Regions from separate parts of the Micromonospora sp. WMMD987 genome, predicted to be linked through region 3. Evidence: riboswitches for the same ligand, from Rfam matches in the RefSeq annotation. Region 3 holds a riboswitch; each other region holds the start of a gene.

Region 1 (6,293 bases), 1.6 Mb from region 3:
AGGTTAGTCCAGGCCGCCCGGTGGAAGGGCAGTCCGCCGTACGCCACCACCGGGGCGGCCAGCGTCAGCGACAGCCACTGCCAGTAGGTGAACTGCCAGGCCGGCACCATCGCCAACACAATCACCGGCAGGGTCAGCACGGCCGAGACCCGCAGCCGGGTACGCAGGGCGGCCAGCGCGTCCACCGGCTCGCCGGCCGGTTCCGCCCCGGCAGGGGTGGGCGGCGGCGGCACGGCAGCGGTGTAGCCGGTCTTCTCGACGGTGGCGATCAGGTCGTCCGGGGTGATCCGGTCGGCGTACCGGACGGTGGCCTTCTCGGTGGCGTAGTTGACGCTCGCCTCGACCCCGTCCATCCGGTTGAGCTTCTTCTCGATCCGGGCGGCGCAGGACGCGCAGGTCATGCCGCCGATGGCGAGTTCGATCAGGTGCGGGGCGGTGGGCGGGTTCCCCGTGGCGGGGGTCATCGCGGCGCCTCCGGTCGACCGTGCGGGTGCCCGGGGCCGTCGGTGCCGGTCGGCGTCGGGCGGGGGACGTCGGTGGCGGCGGTGGACGCCGGGGTGTGCGCGGGGTCGTGGCGGGTGTCGGCGGGTGGCGCGACGGGGCCGGCCAGCTGACCGCCCCCGTACGCCGCGCCGAACACCGCCGCGAGCACGAGGGCGAAGCCGCCCAGTCTGGTCGCCGTGTTCATCGGTCCACCCCGGTCTCCCGCCGCGACCGCCCGGTCACGCCTCGACGAGGTCGTAGCCGGCCTCGTCGACGGCGGCCCGCACGTCCCCGGTGTCCAACGGACCGGCGCTGGTGACGGCCACCCGGCCGGAGGCCAGGTCCACCTGCACCTCGGTCACCCCGTCCAGCGCGGCCAGTTCGGCGCTCACCGCGCTGACGCAGTGCCCGCAGGTCATGCCCTTCACCTGGTAGCTCGTGATCATGACGCGCTCCCTCCCTCTCCTCCAACATACCCCCCAGGGGTACCTCGCCCGACGACCGTAGCATACCCCCCGGGGGTACGCTATCGTGGTCGCCATGACCACACCGAGCAACCCGGTCCGGGGCTACACCGCCAGCAAGGACCAACTGCTCGCGCGGCTGCGCCGCGTGGAGGGGCAGGTCCGGGGCGTCGAGAAGATGGTCGACGACGACCGGTACTGCATCGACGTGCTCACCCAGATCTCCGCCGTCCAGGCCGCCCTGGACAAGGTCGCCCTCGGCCTGCTCGACGGCCACGCCCGGCACTGCATGCACGAGGGGGCCGCCGAGGGCCGGGCCGACGAGATGGCCGCCGAGATGATGGCCGCCGTCGGCCGGCTGATGAAGCGCGGCTGACCCACCGGCCGCCGGGGCGAACGTGCCCCTCGGCACACCGTGGGCAGGGTGAACCCGGCGGACGGGCCGGGGTGGTGGCTACCATCGTCCGACGACGACCGCCGCCCGCGGGATGAACCGGTCGGCCGGCTGACCCGTATCCCGTCCCGGACCGTTGGGAGAACTCGCACGCATGGGCGCCGACCACACCCGTCCCGCTCCGTCCACCCCGCCCCGGGTGCGGCGGATACTCGTCATGACGGTGGTGCCGCTCATCGTCGTCACGGTGATCGCCACCCTGCTGCTCTGGCCGGGCGAGACCCGGCAGATCGACCAGGGCGAGCAGGTGCCCCGCCACCACGGCACGGTGACCCGGGTGGTGACCGAGCCCTGCCCGCCCGCCCCGCAGACCCCCGACGGGCCGTCCGGGGCGGACGCCGGCCCGTGCGGCACGGTGACGGTCGCCGTCGAGCAGGGGCCGGACACCGGCCGGCAGGTCGAGACGCCGGTCCCGTCCGGGCCGGGGGCACCGACCGTGGCCGTCGGCGACGAGGTGGTGCTGGTCGCGCTGACCGACCCGACCGACCCGACGGCGGTCAGCTACCACATCGCCGAGCACCAGCGGGGCACGCCGCTGCTCTGGCTGGTCGCCCTGTTCGCGGCGGCGATCGTGGCGTTCGGCCGGCTCCGCGGGCTGGCCGCCCTGGCCGGTCTCGGGGCCAGCTTCGCCATCCTGCTGACCTTCGTGGTGCCGGGCATCTCGGCCGGGGGTGCGCCGTTGCCCATCGCGATCACCGGCGCGGCGTTGATCATGTTCGTGGTGCTGTACCTGACCCACGGGATCACCGCGCAGACCTCGGTGGCGGTCCTCGGCACCCTGGGCAGCCTGGTGCTGACCGGGATCCTGGGCACGCTGGCCACCGCCGCCACCCACCTGACCGGGTACGGCAGCGAGGAGGCCACCACGCTGTCGATGTACCAGCGCGACGTGGATCTGCACGGCCTGCTGCTGGCCGGGATCATCATCGGCTCGCTCGGCGTGCTGGACGACGTGACCGTCACCCAGTCGGCCACCGTCACCGAATTGGCCCACGCCAATCCCGGGCTGTCCCGGTTGCAGCTCTACCGGGCCGCCACCCGGGTCGGCCGGGCGCACATCGCGTCCACGGTGAACACCATCGTGCTGGCGTACGCGGGAGCCTCACTGCCGTTGCTGCTCCTGCTCACCGCCGACAGCCGGCCGGTGGGCCAGATCCTCACCAGCGAGTTCCTGGCCCAGGAGATCGTCCGCAGCGCGGTGGCCACCCTCGGCCTGGTGGCGGCGGTGCCGCTGACGACCGGGCTGGCCGCGCTGGTCACCACCGCCGGTCGCGGCCCCGCCGACGCCACCCCCGCCGGACCGCCGCCCACCCCGCGCCCGGCTCCGGACCGCGCCGAGGCGTGGGAGGCGCTGGGCGCGTCCCGGCCCGGCGGACCGTCCACCCCGGCCCCCGGTCGATGGCCGGATCGCGACAGCGACACGGAAGCGGCATGGTGACACTGCGGTACGTGACCGGAGCGGGGACCACCACTGTCGACCCCGCCGCTGGTCACCGCCCACTATCGGGAAAATACGCATTTCGCCGTGTTGTGGCCGTAGATTCCTGCTACGACTCTCGGGTAACCTCGCTGCCGGTCACCGCCGAAGGCGCCCACCGGCGCCAGCGGGGCCACCGCCCAATCGCCGTACGGCGAGCCGGGGAACCGAGCACCTGGGGTGAATCCGCGCCAGCGGTAGGGGCCACTTCCGTCCCGAACCCGTCAGCTAACCCGGTCGGCGGTCGACGGAAGGGAAAACTGTGACGGCACCCCTACGCCGCTGGCTGACGCCGGCAGTGGCCGTGCTCGCCGCCCTGGCGATCGTCGCCGGGCCCACCGCCGCCCCCGCGACGGCGGCACCCAACGCGCCCTCCCCCTCGGGTCACGAGGAGGACGAGGAGCCGAAGCTGCTCACCGACGTCATCGAGGCCACCAACCGGGAGTACTCGGCGGCGAAGAACCGGCTGGAGAAGTCCAAGAAGCGCCAACTCGAGTACGCCATCGAGGTGGAGAAGGCCGAGCAGGAGCTGGCCGCGCTGGCCCCGCAGGTCAACGAGATCGCCGCCCAGTCGTACCGGACGGGTCGCGTCGGCGCGGTCGCCGCCCTGCTGGAGAGCGACGCCCCGGACGCCTTCGTCCGGCGGGCCGCCGCCCTGGACGAGCTGAACATGGTCAACGCCGGCAAGCTGGCCGAGGTCAACGAGGTGAGGACCCGGGCCGAGAAGGCCAAGCTCGCCGTCGACGCCGAGGTCCGTGAGCAGCAGAAGCAGACCAACCTGATGGCCAAGAAGAAGACCGAGGCGGACAAGGCGCTGGCCCTGGTCGGTGGCCGGGGCTTCACCGGCGGTCTGGTCGACGCCACCTCACCGGTGGCCCGCATCGCCCCGGGTCAGACGGCGGACGGCGACTGGCGTGCCGAGTCGTGCAGCGAGAACGACCCGACCACGTCCGGTTGTGTCACCCCCCGCACGTTGCACATGTACAAGGAGGTCAAGCGGGCCGGCTTCAACCGGTTCGTCGGCTGCTACCGCCCCGGCGGCCCCTGGGAGCACCCCAAGGGCAAGGCGTGCGACTGGTCGTTGCAGAAGAGCGGCTTCAGCCCGTGGCACAACAACGACACCCGGATGTACGGCAACAACCTCGCCGCGTTCCTGCTCCGCAACGCGGACCGGCTGGGCATCTACTACGTGATCTGGAACCGGCAGATCTGGTTCCCGGCCAACGGATGGAGTTCGTACTCCGGCCCGTCCGACCACACCGACCACGTACACGTGTCCCTGTTGTAGCGACGCGGCATCCGGTTCCCGCCCACCGCGTCCCCGACCCGGTGGGCGGAGCGGGCACTGACGGCGGAGGCCGCCCGGTCGAACCGGGCGGCCTCCGTCGTGAGCGGGTCTCAGCCGGCGACGGCCGCCGGCCCATCTGCCCCAGCCGGCGACGGCCGCCGGCCCATGTGCCTCAGCCGGCGACGGCCGCCGGTGCGGCGTCGGCGTCCGCCGGCACCACGGCGGGGCCGGGGACGGCGGCGGTGAGGGCGGACGCGTCGGCGGCGGGAGCGTGCGCCGGGGCCACCTGGCGGACCTCACCGGCGGCCAGCCGGTAGGACATGCCGACCACCGCGCACCGCCCGGCGGCCACCTCGGCGGCGATCACCGGAGAGTTGCCGAGCAGCACCTCGACGGTCTGCGCGATGTGGATGTCGACGATCCCGTCGATGTCGTGCACGCCCTGCTGGGCCGCCCGGCGCAGGCTCGGCCCGACGGCGGCGACCACCGAGTAGAGGTGCCCCGGGGGTTGGGTGCCGGTGCGGGCCGCCTCCCGGGCGGCCTGCACCGCTCCGCAGGAGTCGTGCCCGAGCACCACCACCAGCGGCGTGCCGAGGACGGTCACCGCGTACTCGACGCTGCCGAGCACCTCGGGGCCGGCGGTGTGCCCGGCGGTCCGGACCACGAAGAGGTCACCCAGCCCCCGGTCGAAGATGATCTCGGCGGCGAGCCGGGAGTCGGAGCAGCCGACGATGACCGCGAAGGGGTGCTGGCCGTCGGCGACGGCGGCCCGGTGGACCGCGCCCTGGTTGGGGTGGCGGGGCTCGCCGGCGACGAAACGCCGGTTGCCGGCCTGTAACTCGGCCAGCGCCTGGGTCGGAGTGATCGGGCCCATTGCCTCACCTCGGTCCGGGATAGTGCCTGGTCACGCCGGCCGGCGGCGACGACGGCCGTGTTCCCACGGTCACACGCAGCTAAAGGTACGTCAAGATTTCGTGATACACGTTTCAGGCTTTGGTCGGCGGGATGTCGACGGCGGGTCGAAAGCCGGCCGGGGTGGACGCGGGGACGCCGGCCGGCGGCGGGTTCCCCAGGTTCGGGCCATACGATGACCGGTATGGCGAATACCACAGGCAGCGCCGGGAGCGCCCGCAACTGGACGTTCCTCACCAACCACGGTCACGTGCTGCTCGCCATCGCCCGCAACCCCACGGCCCGGCTCCGCGACGTCGCCGAGGAGGTCGGGGTGACCGAACGGGCCGCCCAGGCGATCGTCACCGACCTGGAGTCCGGCGGCTACCTGCGGCGGACCAGGGTCGGCCGGCGCAACGAGTACACCATCGATCCGAGCGGGCACTTCCGGCACCCCGCCGAGGCCGATCGTCAGGTCGGCGCCCTGCTCGCCCTCTTCACCCCCGACCACGCCGACCGGGACGCCTGACCCGACGGCCCGCCCCGCCCCGGGCGTGGACGGGCCGTCGGGTCACGGGCCGCTCAGCAGAAGCTGCCGGCCTGTCCGCCGCCGTCCTGCCGGGTGGTGCGGAAGTCGCAGAGGTCGTACCCGTTGGCGGTGAGCGCCGCCTTCGCCGCCGCCGTCTGCGCCCCGGTCAGCGCCGGCTCCCGGGACAGGACGAAGCCGGTGGTCCGGGCCGGGTCACCGACCACCGCCCACCGGTAGTCGGGGTCGAGCCCGATCACCACGTAGTTCGGTCCGCCCAGGTAGATCCAGCGGCTGCCGAGCTTGAGGAACGACACGGTCAACGCCGAGTCGGCCGGCGGGTTCTCGCTGCGGGCCCGACCGGTGACCGCGCTGGTGGTGCCGACGATGGTCTGGCAGGTGTTGCGCACCCCGACGGTGCCGTCGGTCTGGACGTCGTAGCGGGCCTTGACGTTCTTGAAGCACTGGACCTCGAAGATCGCCGGAATGGCGGCGACCTGGTACCAGTCACCCGCGTACCGCTCGACGTCGACCTCGGCGACCGGGGTGAGCGGTCCGGTGTCGACGGCGGTCGGCGCGGCCTGCGCGGGTACGGCGGTGGCCAGCACCGTCGCGGTGGCGACGGCGGTGGTCAGTACCGTCGCGGTGGCGACGGCTGCGGCGACCTGACGACGTACTCCCATGGGTGGTCTCCTCCGGTCTGTCGGACC
Region 2 (6,293 bases), 3.0 Mb from region 3:
GGTGCGTTTCACCCCGGTACCGCCGATGTGACCGCCGTCCGGTCCGGGACGTTGCCAGGCCCTCTCCGGTACGGCACGATCGGGCGACCGACGACGGTCAGGAGGCCCGGTGGTGGTCCGGCGGGAGAGCTTCAGCTACACGGTGCAGGCGCGCTGCGCACAGGCGGACGCGGTGGCGCTGCTGAGTGATCTGTCCCGGCAGCAGGAGCTGCATCCCCTGATCGTCCGGGTGCGCCGGTTGCCGGCCCGACCGGGTGCGGTGGCCAGCTATGCGATCACCGACCGGCTGGAGCTGGGGCCGCTGCGGTTCCCGGTCACCTACCAGGCCGACGTGCTGCTGGTCGACCAGGACGAGATCGTGACGGTGGCCCGGCAGCAGCCCGCCACCACGGTCCGCAACCACACCCGGCTCCGGATGGAGGGGGACCTGCTGCGGATCGACGTGGAGATCACCCTCGCCGCGCCGGCACCGTTGTTCGGCTACGCCTTCCGGCAGGCCCGGGCCGCTCACCTGGGGCTGGCCAGCCGCCTCGGCGCGGTGCTGGACGGTCGGTCCGGCGACACTCCCGCGGCGGCCTGACCGGCGACGCGACCGGCTGCGGTGGCCCGACCGGCGGCGTTCCGACCACCGGCGGCCCTGGGTGGCCCGACCGCCCGCGTTCCGGCTACCGGCGGCTGTGGTGGCCCGACCGCCCGCGTTCCGGCTACCGGCGGCTGTGGTGGCCCGACCGCCCGTGTTCCGGCTACCGGCGGCTGTGGTGGCCCGCCCGTCGAGGACGGGCCACCCGGGGTGGTGCTCAGATCATCGACAGGTGCACGTGGTTGGTGTGGTCGCTGGACGGGTCGCCGTTGCCCCCGCTGTACGACTTCCAGCCGCTGCTCGGCAGCCAGATCCGCTTGAACCAGATCACGTAGAGCACGCCGAGCCGGTCGGCGTTGCGGATGAAGTACGCGGCCAGGTTGTTGCCGTACGTCCGGTCGCCGCCACTGGCCACCCCGCCGAAGCCGTTGCGCTGGGCGGCGAAGTCGCACGCCCGGCCCTTGGGGTGCTCGCCGGACCCACTGGGCCGGTAGCAGGAGACGTACCGGGTGAAGCCGGCCGCCTTGGCCTGGTTCAGGGCGTTGAGCGTACGCGGGGTGATGCAGCCGTTGGCCGGCGTCGGGTCGTTGACGCTGCACGACTCGGACGGCCAGGAGCCGTCGGAGTTGCGGGGCGCTCCCTTGGCGTTGCTGGTGGACGTGCCGTCCGAACTGCCGGAGTCCCGGGAGGTGGGGGTCGGCTTGTTGGCGGCGGCCACCGCCAGCGCTCGTTCGGCCTGCTCCTTGCGCTTGCCCATGGTGGCGACCTGCTTGCGCTGTTCGGTGATCTCGCGACTGACCGCCGCCCGGGTCCGGGTGGCCTGGTCGCGGGTCTCGATCATGGTGCGCAGTTCCTGGTCCTCCCGGGCCGCGACCGTCTCCAGCGCCGCCGCGCGGTCCAGGAAGCCACTCGGGCTGTTGCTGTTGAGCAGGGCGGACATCGGTCCGAGGCGGCCGGTGCGGTAGGCCGCTCCGGCGATCTGGCCGACCTTGCCGGTCTGCACGACCAGTTGGGCCTCGATGTTCTTGAGCTGGCCGTCGAGTTCCTGCTGGCGTTTGGTGGAGCGGTCCAGGGCGGCCTTCGCGTCGACCCAGCCCTTGCTGGCCGCGTCGAGCTGGTCGCGGAGCGCCGGTGTGCCGCCCTCGTCGTCGTCGCCGGGAGCGGCGAGCCGGGTGACGGGCGCGGCGACGGCCGGGGTGAACGGCGCGGACGACACGCCGAGCGCGAGGCTCGTGACGACTGCGGCCAACAGCCGCGTGGTGGTTCCTACCCGCATACAGAGTCCTTCCGTCAGCCGCCGACCGGGTTAGCTGACGGGTTCGGGACGGAAGATCCCTACCGCTGACGCGGATGCACCCCAGGAACGTGGTTCCCCGGTTCGCCCTGGTGGGCGATTAGGCGGCGGCCACCGCCGGCGCCGGTGGGCGCCGCCTGGCGGAGGCCGGAGCCGAGCCTACCGGTACGGGTGGGACGCCCGTCCACCTCGTGACTGAGGGTACGGGAGTGAATACCCCTTTATGGGGTAAACAGGACAAAATCCAGCGCGATCACCGCGTGCACGGCGGTTCGGTGACGCTCCGGTGGTCCCGATCCCGCCCGTCGGGCCGCAGCGGGCTCCGGGTCACCAGTGGGCCGGGCCGCACCCGCCGGGAGTGCTGCCCGGCTCCACCTGGAGGGTGGCGTGCTCGATGTGGAAGTCGTCCCGCAGGGCGCCCCGGGCGGCGGCCAGTACGGCGCCGACCTCGGCGTCGGTGGCCAGCGTGAGGTGCGCCGAGGCGACGTCCATGCCCGAGGTGAGCGTCCAGACGTGCAGGTCGTGCACCTCGGTGACGCCGGGCACGGCGGTCAGCCGGTCGTGCACGGCGGTCACCTGGAGATGCTCCGGGGCGGCCTGCACCAGGATCCGCACCGCCGCCCGCCCGAGTCGCCAGGTGCGGGGCAGGATGAACACGCCGATCGCCACCGCGACCACCGGGTCGGCCCACCACCAGCCGGTGCCGGCGATCAGCAGTGCGGCCACGATCACGCCGAGGGAGCCGAGCAGGTCGCCGACCACCTCCAGGTACGCCCCGCGCAGGTTGATGCTCTCCTTGGCGCCCTCGCGCAGCAGGGCGAACGCGACAAGGTTGGCGAGCAGGCCGAGCACCGCCACCACCAGCATCGGGGCGGCCAGCACCTCGGGTGGCTCGCCGAACCGGCGGACCGCCTCGATCAGCACGTAGACCGCCACCCCGCTGAGCAGCAGGGCGTTGGCCAGCGCGGCGAGCACCTCCAGCCGGTAGAGGCCGAAGGTGCGCTGCGGGTCCTGCGCGGCCCGTCGGGTCGCGGTGATCGCGGCCAGGGCCATCCCGATGCCGAGCACGTCGGTGAACATGTGCCCGGCGTCGGAGAGCAGGGCCAGTGAGCCGGTACCGAACGCGGCCACCGCCTCGACCACCATGAACACGGTGAGCAGCCCGAAGGCCGCCCAGAGCCGACCGCGGTGCCGGTGTGCGGCGTTGCTGATCGTCGCGCTGTGGTCATGACCTGCGCCCACGTCCACACCTTCCGTCGCCGCGAACCCGGTCCAATCTATGCTCACATCGCTATGTATGCAAGTGATGGCCGGGCTTCCGGCCAGGTCGGACCGCCCGGGTGCCGTCGGTTCAGTCGACGGGATCGACGGTGGTGAGGCGTTGGGTGGCCCGGGACAGCGCCACGTAGAGCGTCCGTACCCCGGAGCCCGGCTCGGCCCGGATCTCGCCCGGACAGACCAGCACCACCCCGTCGTACTCCATGCCCTTGGCCTGGAGGCTGTCCACCACCTGGAGCCGCGCCCCGCCCCGGTCGCCCAGCCAGCCGGCGACCTCGTCCCGGCGGGGCACCGGCGTGATCACGCCGACCGTCCCCGGCACCTCGGCGAGCACCGCGTCCACCGCGTCCACCGTCGCCGGGGCCAGCTCCGCCGCCGGCACGGTCAGCGCCACCGGGTCCACCCCGGTGGACCGCACCGCGCTGGGCAGCTCCAGGTCGGGATAGAGCCGGCGGATCTCCGCCGCCGCCACCGCGAAGATCTCCGCCGGGTTGCGGTAGTTGGTGGAGAGCGTGAACCGGTGCCGCCGTCGCCGGCCCAGCGCCTGGTCCCGGGCCCGGTCCAGCTCCTCCTGGTCGCCGGTCCAGGCGGTCTGCGCCGGGTCGCCCACCACCGTCCAGGAGGCGAGCCGACCGCGCCGGCCGATCATCCGCCACTGCATCGGCGAGACGTCCTGCGACTCGTCCACCACCACGTGCGCGTAGTCCCGGTAGTCCTCCGGCCGCTCCCGGGCTGCGGCACGGGCGGCGCGCTCCCGGTCGCCGAAGGTGCTCAGCTCGCGGACCCCACCGGCGAGCTGGTACGGATCCCGGTTCGCCCGCCGCGGACGTACCGGCTTGCCCAGCAGGGCGTCCAGCTCGTCGAGCAGGGCGATGTCGGCCACCGTCAACCCCTCGGTGTCCAACGACCGGTACGCCCCGGCCAGCACCGCGGTCTCCGCCCGGGAGAGCAGCCCGGTCGCGTACCGGCGCAGCCGCTCCGGTCGGGCCAGCCAGCCCAGCACGTGCCGGGGGTGCAGCCGGGGCCACCACGCCTTGAGGAACTCCCGGAACTCCGGCCGGTCGATGATCTCGTCCTCGAAGGCGGGCTGTTCGGGCAGACCGCTGAGGGCCAGCCGGCGGGCCTGCGTGTACAGCGCGGCGAGCACCCCGTCGAAGCCGACCCGGCGGACTTCGTTGCGGCGGGCGCCCCGGTGCAACGCCCGGTCCCGGATCCGGTCCAACTCGCGCCGCTCCAGGCGCAGCAGCGTCCCCCGGTAGAGCAGCCGCAGCTCCTGCGGACCGTCCGGCACCGCGTCCCGGGCCGCCCGTTCCAGCACCCGCCGCATCCGTAGCGACCCCTTCACCGCCGCCACCTCGGGACTGTCGGTGCGGGTCGCCGACAGGCCGGGGAAGAGCGAACCCAGCGAGTGCAGGGTGGCGGTCTCCTCACCCAACGAGGGCAGCACCGAGGCGATGTAGTTCACGAAGACCGCCGACGGACCCACCACCAGGATGCCGCCGCCGGCGTACCGGCTGCGGTCGGCATAGAGCAGGTACGCCGCCCGGTGCAGGGCGACCGCCGTCTTCCCGGTGCCCGGCCCACCGGAGACGATCGTGACCCCCGTGCCGGGGGAGCGGATCACCTCGTCCTGCTCCCGCTGGATGGTGGCGATGATGTCCCGCATCCCCCGTCCGGTCGCCCTGGACAGGGTCGCCAGCAGCGCCCCGTCGCCGACCACCGGCATGTCCGGCGGCGCGGACGCCGGGTCGAGCAGCTCGTCCTCGATCCGGGTGACCTTCTCGCCCGACGAGCTGATGGTGCGTCGCCGTACCACCCCCAGCGGCTCCGCCGGGGTGCCCCGGTAGAAGGCGGCGGCGGCCGGGGCCCGCCAGTCGACCACCAGCGTCTCGGCGTTCTCGCCGCGGATCCCGAGCCGGCCGACGTGCAGCACCTGACGGTCCCGCAGATCGAGCCGGCCGAAGACCAGCCCCTCGTGCTCGGCGTCCAGCAGGTGCCGGCGCTGGGCGGCGTGGAAGACCATGGCGTCCCGCTCCACGAGCGCGCCGAAGTTGCCGACCCGCGCCAGCCGGTAACCGTCCCGCTCGGCGCGGACGGCCGCCCGGCGCAGTTCGGCGAGCCGGGCGTACACCCGGTCGAGATGCCGTTGCTCGGCGGCGATCTCCTGTTCCAGGGTGGTCTGGTCGGTCAACGTACCGGCTCCTGTGCGACGGCGACGCCGGGCACGGGTGCATGCCAGGCGGAATGAGGGTACGGGCAGCCGCCCACCCCACGTCGGGCCGATACCCGTCCCGCGACCTCCGCCACCTCCCGCGAACGCCGGCACCCGGACCCGCCCGCCGGGTACGTGGGGCCGACGGCCGGGTGCGGACGGGACCGGCGCGCACACGCGGTCGGGACCGGTGGCCGTGCGCGACCGGTCGGTTGGCTCAACCGGTGGCCGTGCGGCGACCGGACACCCGACCGGTGGGTACGACGGTCAGCACCCGGTGGAGCACCCCGGCGAGGGCGGCGTTCACCTCGTCCGGACGTTCCATCATCAGCATGTGCCCGGCCCCCGGGCAGACGGTCAGCTCGGTGGCCGGCAGCGCCGCCGCGATCGACTCGGCGCACGGCGGCGGGGTGAGCCGGTCCCGGTCGCCGACCAGCGCCGCCGCCGGCAGGTGCGCCAACGCGGCGAGGGTGTCGAGCCGGTGCTGGGCGCCGATCGAGGCGCGGAAGCCGCCGATCGAGCGCAGCGAGGCGCGGGCCACCGCCGAGGTGACCAGGCGGATGTCGGAGGCGGAACAGTGGTCGCCGAAGAGCATCCACCGGATGCTCGGGGCCAGGGCGCGCAGCAACGGACGGGGTGGCCGCCAGGCACCGCACCGGGCCAGCACCCCGGCCCCGGTGGTCTCGGCGACCCGGATCAGCCGGGCGATCCGGGGCGACAGGCCGTACGCGGTGTGCGTGTGCCCCTCGGCGGTGGTGGAGACGAAGACGAGCCCGGCGGTGCGGGCGGCGAAGTCGGCGGGGTGCCGGTGGGCGTACTCCATCACCGTCATCCCACCCATCGAGTGCCCGACGAGCACCACCGGCCCGGTCGGGGCCACCTCGTCGACCACCGCCGCGAGGTCGTCGCCGAGCTGGGCCAGGGTCGCC
Region 3 (6,293 bases):
CGACGACGGGTTCGACCCGGTGCTGGCGCTGACCGCGCTGGCGCTGCTGGGCCTGGTGCTGCTGGTGGGGCCGCTGCGGGACGCCGGCAACCTGGAGATCCGGGCGGCGAACCTGCCGGTACGGACGTGGACCCCGCTGGTCGCCGCCCGGCTCGACGGCGTGCTGCTGGGGCTGCTCGCGGTGGTGGCGGTGGCCGCCGCCCTCGCCCTGCCCGCCGTGGTCGCGCTGGCCGTCGTGCTGGTGGTGGCGGTCGGTTGCGGCGCGGTCGGCCTGGACCTGGCCCGGCGGCGGTTCCGGCCGGCGGGCGGCGGCAGCCCGGTGACCCGGGCGCTGCGGGCGCACCAGCCGGAGTTCCTGCTCTACTTCTCCGCTCCGCCCGGCTCGGAGTACCAGGTCACCATGTGGCTGCCCTACCTGGAACGGCTGGGCCGACCGTTCCTGGTGCTGCTGCGGGAGCCGGAGTTCCTGCCGACGATCGCCGCCGCCACCCGCGCCCCGGTGGTCTACTGCCCCACCCTGAAGGCGATGGACGAGGCGCTGGTGCCCAGCCTACGGGTGGCGTTCTACGTCAACCACGGGGCGAAGAACAGCCACTGCATCCGGTTCACCCAGCTCACCCACGTGCAGCTGCACCACGGCGACAGCGACAAGGCCCCCAGCGCCAACCCGGTCTCGGCCATCTTCGACAAGATCTTCGTCGCCGGTTCGGCGGCGATCGAGCGGTACGCGCGGGCCGGCGTGGAGATCCCCGCCGAGAAGTTCGTCGTGGTCGGTCGACCCCAGGTCGAGGGCATCGAGGTACGCCAGGAAGCCCGTCCGCTCACCGCCCCGACCGTGCTCTACACCCCCACCTGGACCGGCCACCACGCCGACGCCAACTACTGCTCACTGCCGGTGGCCGAGCCGCTGCTGCGCCGGCTGCTCGACCGGGGCGCCACGGTGATCCTGCGCGCCCACCCGTACACCGGGCAGAATCCGGCCTCGGCCCGGCAGTTGGCCCGGCTCACCGAACTGCTCGCCGCCGACCGGTCCCGCACCGGTCGGGAGCACCTGTGGGGCGCGGCGGCCAGCCGCGAGCTGAGCCTGACCGACTGCGTCAACCGCTCCGACGCCCTGATCTCCGACGTCTCCGGGGTGATCTCGGATTACCTCTATTCGGGCAAGCCGTACGCGGTGACCGACCTGGGTGTCGACGGGGACGAGTTCGTGGCCCGCTTCCCGCTGGCCGCCTCCGGCTACGTACTGCGCCGGGACATGTCCAACCTCGACGAGGTGCTGGCCGGGCTGCTGGACACCGACCCGTTGATGGCGGCCCGCTGGCAGACCCGCCGTCGCTACCTGGGTGACTTCCCGGCCGACTCGTACGCCGACGGTTTCCTCGACGCCGCCCGGCGGGAGCTGGAGCCGGAGTGGAACCCGCCGACCCCGCGTACCGCCCGGAACACCGCCACCCTCTCCCCCCACCCCTGACCCACATCCCGCCCGCTCCCACTCGCCCCCACTCCCGCCCGCCCGCTCGCGCCCGCCCGCGCCCGCCCCTGACCTCCCGCCCGCCCGCGCCCGCCCCTGACCCCCCGCCCGCGCCCGCGCGCCCCCCGCGCGTCTCCCTCGGCAAGATCACGCTCGATCCATGGTCGAGTGGCATCGCGAGCGCCGGATGCCACTGGAACATGGATCCGACCTCGTTCGTCCGCCGGCGGGATTGGCCTGCGACAGCGGACCGCCCCGGCGCCCGGGGTCGGGCGGCCGGGGCGGTCCGGTTCGCGGGTGGGGCGTCGGTCAGGCCGAGTAGCCCCGGGTGGCGATCCAGTTCGCCAGGGTGGTCACGCCGACCCAGTACGCCGGCAGCGACGGGTCGGCCGAGTCGGCGATCCGCACGGTGCGACCGTTGTCCCGGTATCCCACCACGGCGACGTAGTGGCCGCCGGGGAAGGAGTGCCAACCACCGTCGAGGTCGGTGACGTCCCCGGCCACGTTGGCGACCACGGCCCGCTTGGCGGCGACCGTCTCCACCACGTCGGCCCGCAGCCGCTCGACCTGGGCGTCGCTCGGGGTGCCGGCGAACATCCGGGTCCGGTACGGGTCGCCCTTCACCACGGCGTTGAGCACCCGGGTGGTGTCCTCGGCCGAGTTGGTGCCCATCTCGGTGGTACCCAACTGGGCGGCGAGGTCGTCCTGGCCGCGCTCGATGCCGGCTGCGCTGAGCGCGTTGCGCACCGCAGCCGGGCCGCAGTAGTAGTAGGTGGTCTGGGCCTGGTAGTCGTAGCGGAGCAGCTTCGACGACGGCGGCTTCGGGGCCACCACCCGGCGGGCCAGGTCCGGGTCGGCGGTGGGCCGGGCCTTCGCCCGGGTGGCCCGCGGCGACGGCGTGGGGCTCGCTGACGGGCTGGTCGTGGGGGTGACCGACGGGCTCGCCGGAACGGGGACGGCGACCCGGGCCTGAGCCCGGCTGGCGACATCGTCGAGACGGGGGGCGGGCTCGGCGACGACGGCGGTCGAACGCGGCTGGTCGGTCGGGGCGCCGGCGACACCGGCCGCCAGCGCGGCGGCACCGGTGGTCAGGACGAGGACCGCGGCCGAGCCGACCACCACCTGGTACGGACGCTGGGTGGTCAGGCGGCGTAGCTGACGTTTCATGTGATGCTTCACGGGGTGTTCCTCCACGGGGCGAGGCGGCGACACGCCGGACCGGCACGCGGCGGGCTACGCCACGCGCGGATCGGTCGGAGGGGCCGCTGGTGCGGTCGGGACCGCCCGGACGGGGCCGGACGGATCGGCGGAGGCCGCCCGACAGGGGCCGGGCGGCGGGGCGGACGGCCGGGTCAGCGCTTCGGGCGCGACGGTCCGGCGGTGCCCCGGCACCGAGGTGGAGGAACTACCGAGGGGGTCGGGTCATGCTGCACGAGCAGGGAACTCCTTCCGCTGCCGCCGACCGGGTTAGCTGACGGATTCGGGCGGGAAGATCGCCCTACCCCGGGCCGTGGCCCGGCGATTCACCCCAGTGGTGCGTGTGGGTCCCCGGTTCGTGACTCGCACGATTGAGCGGGTCGGCACGGCGTCACCTTCGGCGATCGGAAACCGCACCGGACCGCAGCGACACTACTGGTCGGTTTTCCCCTCGCCAACCCCTGTGAGCTGCGTAAACATCCTCCGGCGAGCTGTCTTCCGGGGCACTCGGGCACCGACCTGCCGCAGCGGGTCCGATGGTGCGTCCGGGCCCGTCCGGGCGCGAACCGGACGGGCCGCCGGTAACCCCCGGTGATCGCCACGCTCGATGTCACCGACTGTGACCCGGTGTCCGAATCCCTACCCGGGGTGACGCCGACCACAACCGACAGGTAACGATTCGGCCGCCGACCTGTCGCCGGGCCGAGTCGATCCCCCGCGACCGCTCGACCTCAGTTCACCCGGGCAGGTCGCCAGCGGGCGGCGAGGGGCAGCCGGGCCGCCGACGTCACGGGGCGGGGCGACGGGATCCGGGCCGGTCGCAGCCGCTGCGCCGCCGCGTACGCCTCGACGGCCAGCGACCGGGCCGCCTCGGCGGCCAGTTCGGCGTCCCGCCACGCCAACCGCTCCCACCCGGCCGCGGCCCGGTACGCGGTACGACGGTCCTCGCGGACGGCGCGGGCGAGCATCACCTCGTGTTCCACCGGGTGCCGGCGTGGATCCCACCCGTCGCGGTGCGCGAAGACGTCCCGCAGCCGTTCGACCGACAGCTCCCCCCGCCAGTGCGCCGCCACCGCCTCCTGGTGCAACCACCGCTCCCGGTCGGCGTACTCGATCGGGGTGCGGGGGGTACGCGGGCGGGGCAGTGCGCCGGCACCGGCGAACCGACGGGCCACCGTGTCCGCCTCGTCGTACGCCTGCCAGGCCCGGTCCAGGGCGTCCTGCGCGGCCAGCCACGCGGACCGGCGACGGCGGGCGGTCTGGGCGGCCCCGGAAGCGGCCACCGCCACCTCCTCGGCGTAGCGCCGCAGATCGGCGAGCGGAGGCGGGGCGTCCGACGGCGGGCCGTCGGCGGCCAGGTCGGTCGTCCGGTCCGGTTCGGGGCGGGCGACCAGGACGGCGAGCCCGGTCAGGGCCAGGACGAGCAGCAGGGACCAGATCACGGTGGCGGTCGGGACCTCGATCAGGAACTGGGAGAGCACGGTGTTCACGGTCGACACCTCGTGGGCGGGTTGCGGAAGCGGAGGCCGTACCGGCGGCGGGACCGTTGCGGAGAGAACCGGCCGGGCGGTGCGGAGTGAGGTTCGTCGTCGGTGCGGCACGGGCGGATCGGCCCCGTGCGGGCCGGGTCAGCCCGCCGGAGGTGCCCGGGGGCCGGCAGTGGCGGCGGGCACCCGCCCTAGCGGTGTGGCCAGGGCCGCCACCGGCCGGCTCTGCGCGGTGGTGACCGGCACCGTGAGTGCCACGGTATCGACCGGCTCCCCCGTTGCCGCAGTCGTCCACTCGACCGCCGGGTCACCGGCGCGGACGCCGTCGGGCCTGCCGACCGGGGCGGCCGGGGTCGGGGCGGCGGGAGAGGACGGGGACGCGTCGAGCGCCAGGGCGGTCGCGGCCGGCTCGAACAGCGCGGGGCCGGGTAGCCCGGGGCCGGCGGCGGCGAACGCGAGCGCGACGGCAAGGCTGGTCAGGAGCCGGGACATCCCGCGCGCGACCCACCACAGGGGACTGACGGACGCGACCGGGGACACGTGACCACGCTACCGCCGGGGTGACCGGCCCGCAGCATCGCCGGGCGTGTCGCCGCGCCCACCATGGTGGACCCGGTCGCGTCCGCCGGAGGAAGCCCGATCGCTGCGGGCGGCCGCTGTCGACCCCCGCCCGGGGTGGCGGCTGCCGGTGGGATGGCGGCTGCCGGGTGCCGGTGGTTGCGGGCGCCGATCAGGTGGCGGGTGCCGGCGGGGTGATGGGTGCCGGCGGGGTGGCGGGTGCCGGCGGGGTCAGCGCGGGTCGCGCGGCCCGACGTACTCGACGGGACGTCCGCCGTCGGCCGCCCTCGGCCCCGGCACGATGGCCGGTCCGGCGGGAGCGGGGGCGGCGGGAGCGGGTGGAGGGCGGCGGCGGGGGGCGAGACGGCGCATCATCGGGGTCTCCACCCAGCGGTGCACGGCGGCGGCCAACGCCAGGTTCACCACCAGGAAGCCGAGCACGGCCAGCGGCCCCGACCAGCCGGGCAGCCCCACCCCCCAGTGCCCGGTGAGCCGCAGCACGGTCATCATCACCAGCACGTGCACCAGGTAGAAGGCGAACGACACCTCGCCGAGCCAGACCAGGGTCCGGTGCCGCCACGGGGACCAGTGTCCCTGCACGTCCGCGCGGGCCGCCGCCGGGATGACCAGGATGTACGCCACCGACAGCAGCGCCGCCCACATCTCGGCCGGGATCCAGTGCGCCACCACCCAGACGGCCACGAACAGCAGGCTGGCCAGCGGCAGGCCGGGGCCCCGCCAGTGGCCCCGGCGCAGCAGCTCGGCAGCGGCCACACCCAGCCAGAACTCGGTGGACCGGACCAGCGGGAAGACCTGGGTGAACCACCAGTTGGTGCCCTCGGGCAGCAACGCCTGACCGGGCCAGAGTGCCAGGATCACCAGCGGCACCGCCACCACCACGGCCCAGAGCAGGCCGGAGTGCGCCCGCCGGATCGCCGGCAGCACCAGCGGCAGGCAGAGGTAGAAGAACAGCTCGCAGGAGAGCGACCAGCTCACGTTGTTGATGCTGTAGAAGTAGCCCGGGGTGGGATCCCACGCCTGGACCAGGAAGAGGTTCTCCAGCGCGGCGCGGGGCACCACCGGGTCGGCGAACCACCACATCACCAGCAGCGCCGCCGCCCAGGTCAGCACGTGGTTGGGGTAGATCTTGGCGAGCCGGCGACGCCAGAAGTCCCGCCGCCGGTCGCCGTCCCGGGTCGACCAGACCAGCACGAAGCCGCTGAGGATGAAGAAGAACTGCACCCCGGACAGGCCGAGGGTGAACAACCAGTCGACCACCGCTTTGGCGTCCGGCTGGGTGACGATCCGCATGGTGCCGACGTGGTAGCCGAAGACCAGCATGGCGGCGATCCACCGTAGGCCGGTCAGCGACGGCAGCCGGCTCGACGCCGGGGACGCGGTGGTGGGCACGCTGGTCACGCCGGGCACCCTACCGGCACACCCCGGCCCCGGTGACGCGCCGGGGTGGTACGGATGTGCGGAAGGTGTACGAAATCCCTCCACTGCCCTAACATCGCGGAACCCCCCGGTGCCGACGTACCCGTGGGTGGGGGTCGGCGGCCCGTCGGAGGCACGCCCGA

Evidence for each region. Region 3 has a riboswitch for cyclic di-AMP ahead of O7612_RS10590 (C39 family peptidase). Riboswitches for the same ligand answer to the same signal wherever they lie in the genome.
Region 1: it holds a riboswitch for cyclic di-AMP, as region 3 does, so the genes downstream of both, O7612_RS03775 (hypothetical protein) here and O7612_RS10590 (C39 family peptidase) in region 3, are expected to answer to the same signal.
Region 2: it holds a riboswitch for cyclic di-AMP, as region 3 does, so the genes downstream of both, O7612_RS22870 (hypothetical protein) here and O7612_RS10590 (C39 family peptidase) in region 3, are expected to answer to the same signal.

The regions. Positions count from the first base shown of each region.
Region 1 is NZ_CP120861.1:831,213-837,505, reverse strand. Features, by position in the region: gene O7612_RS03800 (heavy metal translocating P-type ATPase) at 1-464, opposite strand, end outside; gene O7612_RS03795 (hypothetical protein) at 461-688, opposite strand; gene O7612_RS03790 (cation transporter) at 723-929, opposite strand; gene O7612_RS03785 (metal-sensitive transcriptional regulator) at 1,024-1,323, shown strand; gene O7612_RS03780 (YibE/F family protein) at 1,496-2,839, shown strand; cyclic di-AMP (ydaO/yuaA leader) riboswitch at 3,006-3,137, shown strand; gene O7612_RS03775 (hypothetical protein) at 3,141-4,166, shown strand; gene O7612_RS03770 (carbonic anhydrase) at 4,339-5,040, opposite strand; gene O7612_RS03765 (MarR family winged helix-turn-helix transcriptional regulator) at 5,263-5,586, shown strand; gene O7612_RS03760 (lipocalin family protein) at 5,640-6,266, opposite strand.
Region 2 is NZ_CP120861.1:5,433,736-5,440,028, reverse strand. Features, by position in the region: gene O7612_RS22875 (SRPBCC family protein) at 110-580, shown strand; gene O7612_RS22870 (hypothetical protein) at 798-1,856, opposite strand; cyclic di-AMP (ydaO/yuaA leader) riboswitch at 1,860-1,991, opposite strand; gene O7612_RS22865 (cation diffusion facilitator family transporter) at 2,202-3,116, opposite strand; gene O7612_RS22860 (AAA family ATPase) at 3,226-5,343, opposite strand; gene O7612_RS22855 (alpha/beta hydrolase) at 5,582-6,293, opposite strand, start outside.
Region 3 is NZ_CP120861.1:2,462,757-2,469,049, reverse strand. Features, by position in the region: gene O7612_RS10595 (CDP-glycerol glycerophosphotransferase family protein) at 1-1,471, shown strand, start outside; gene O7612_RS10590 (C39 family peptidase) at 1,781-2,650, opposite strand; cyclic di-AMP (ydaO/yuaA leader) riboswitch at 2,913-3,056, opposite strand; gene O7612_RS10585 (hypothetical protein) at 3,400-4,158, opposite strand; gene O7612_RS10580 (hypothetical protein) at 4,297-4,695, opposite strand; gene O7612_RS10575 (acyltransferase) at 4,945-6,132, opposite strand.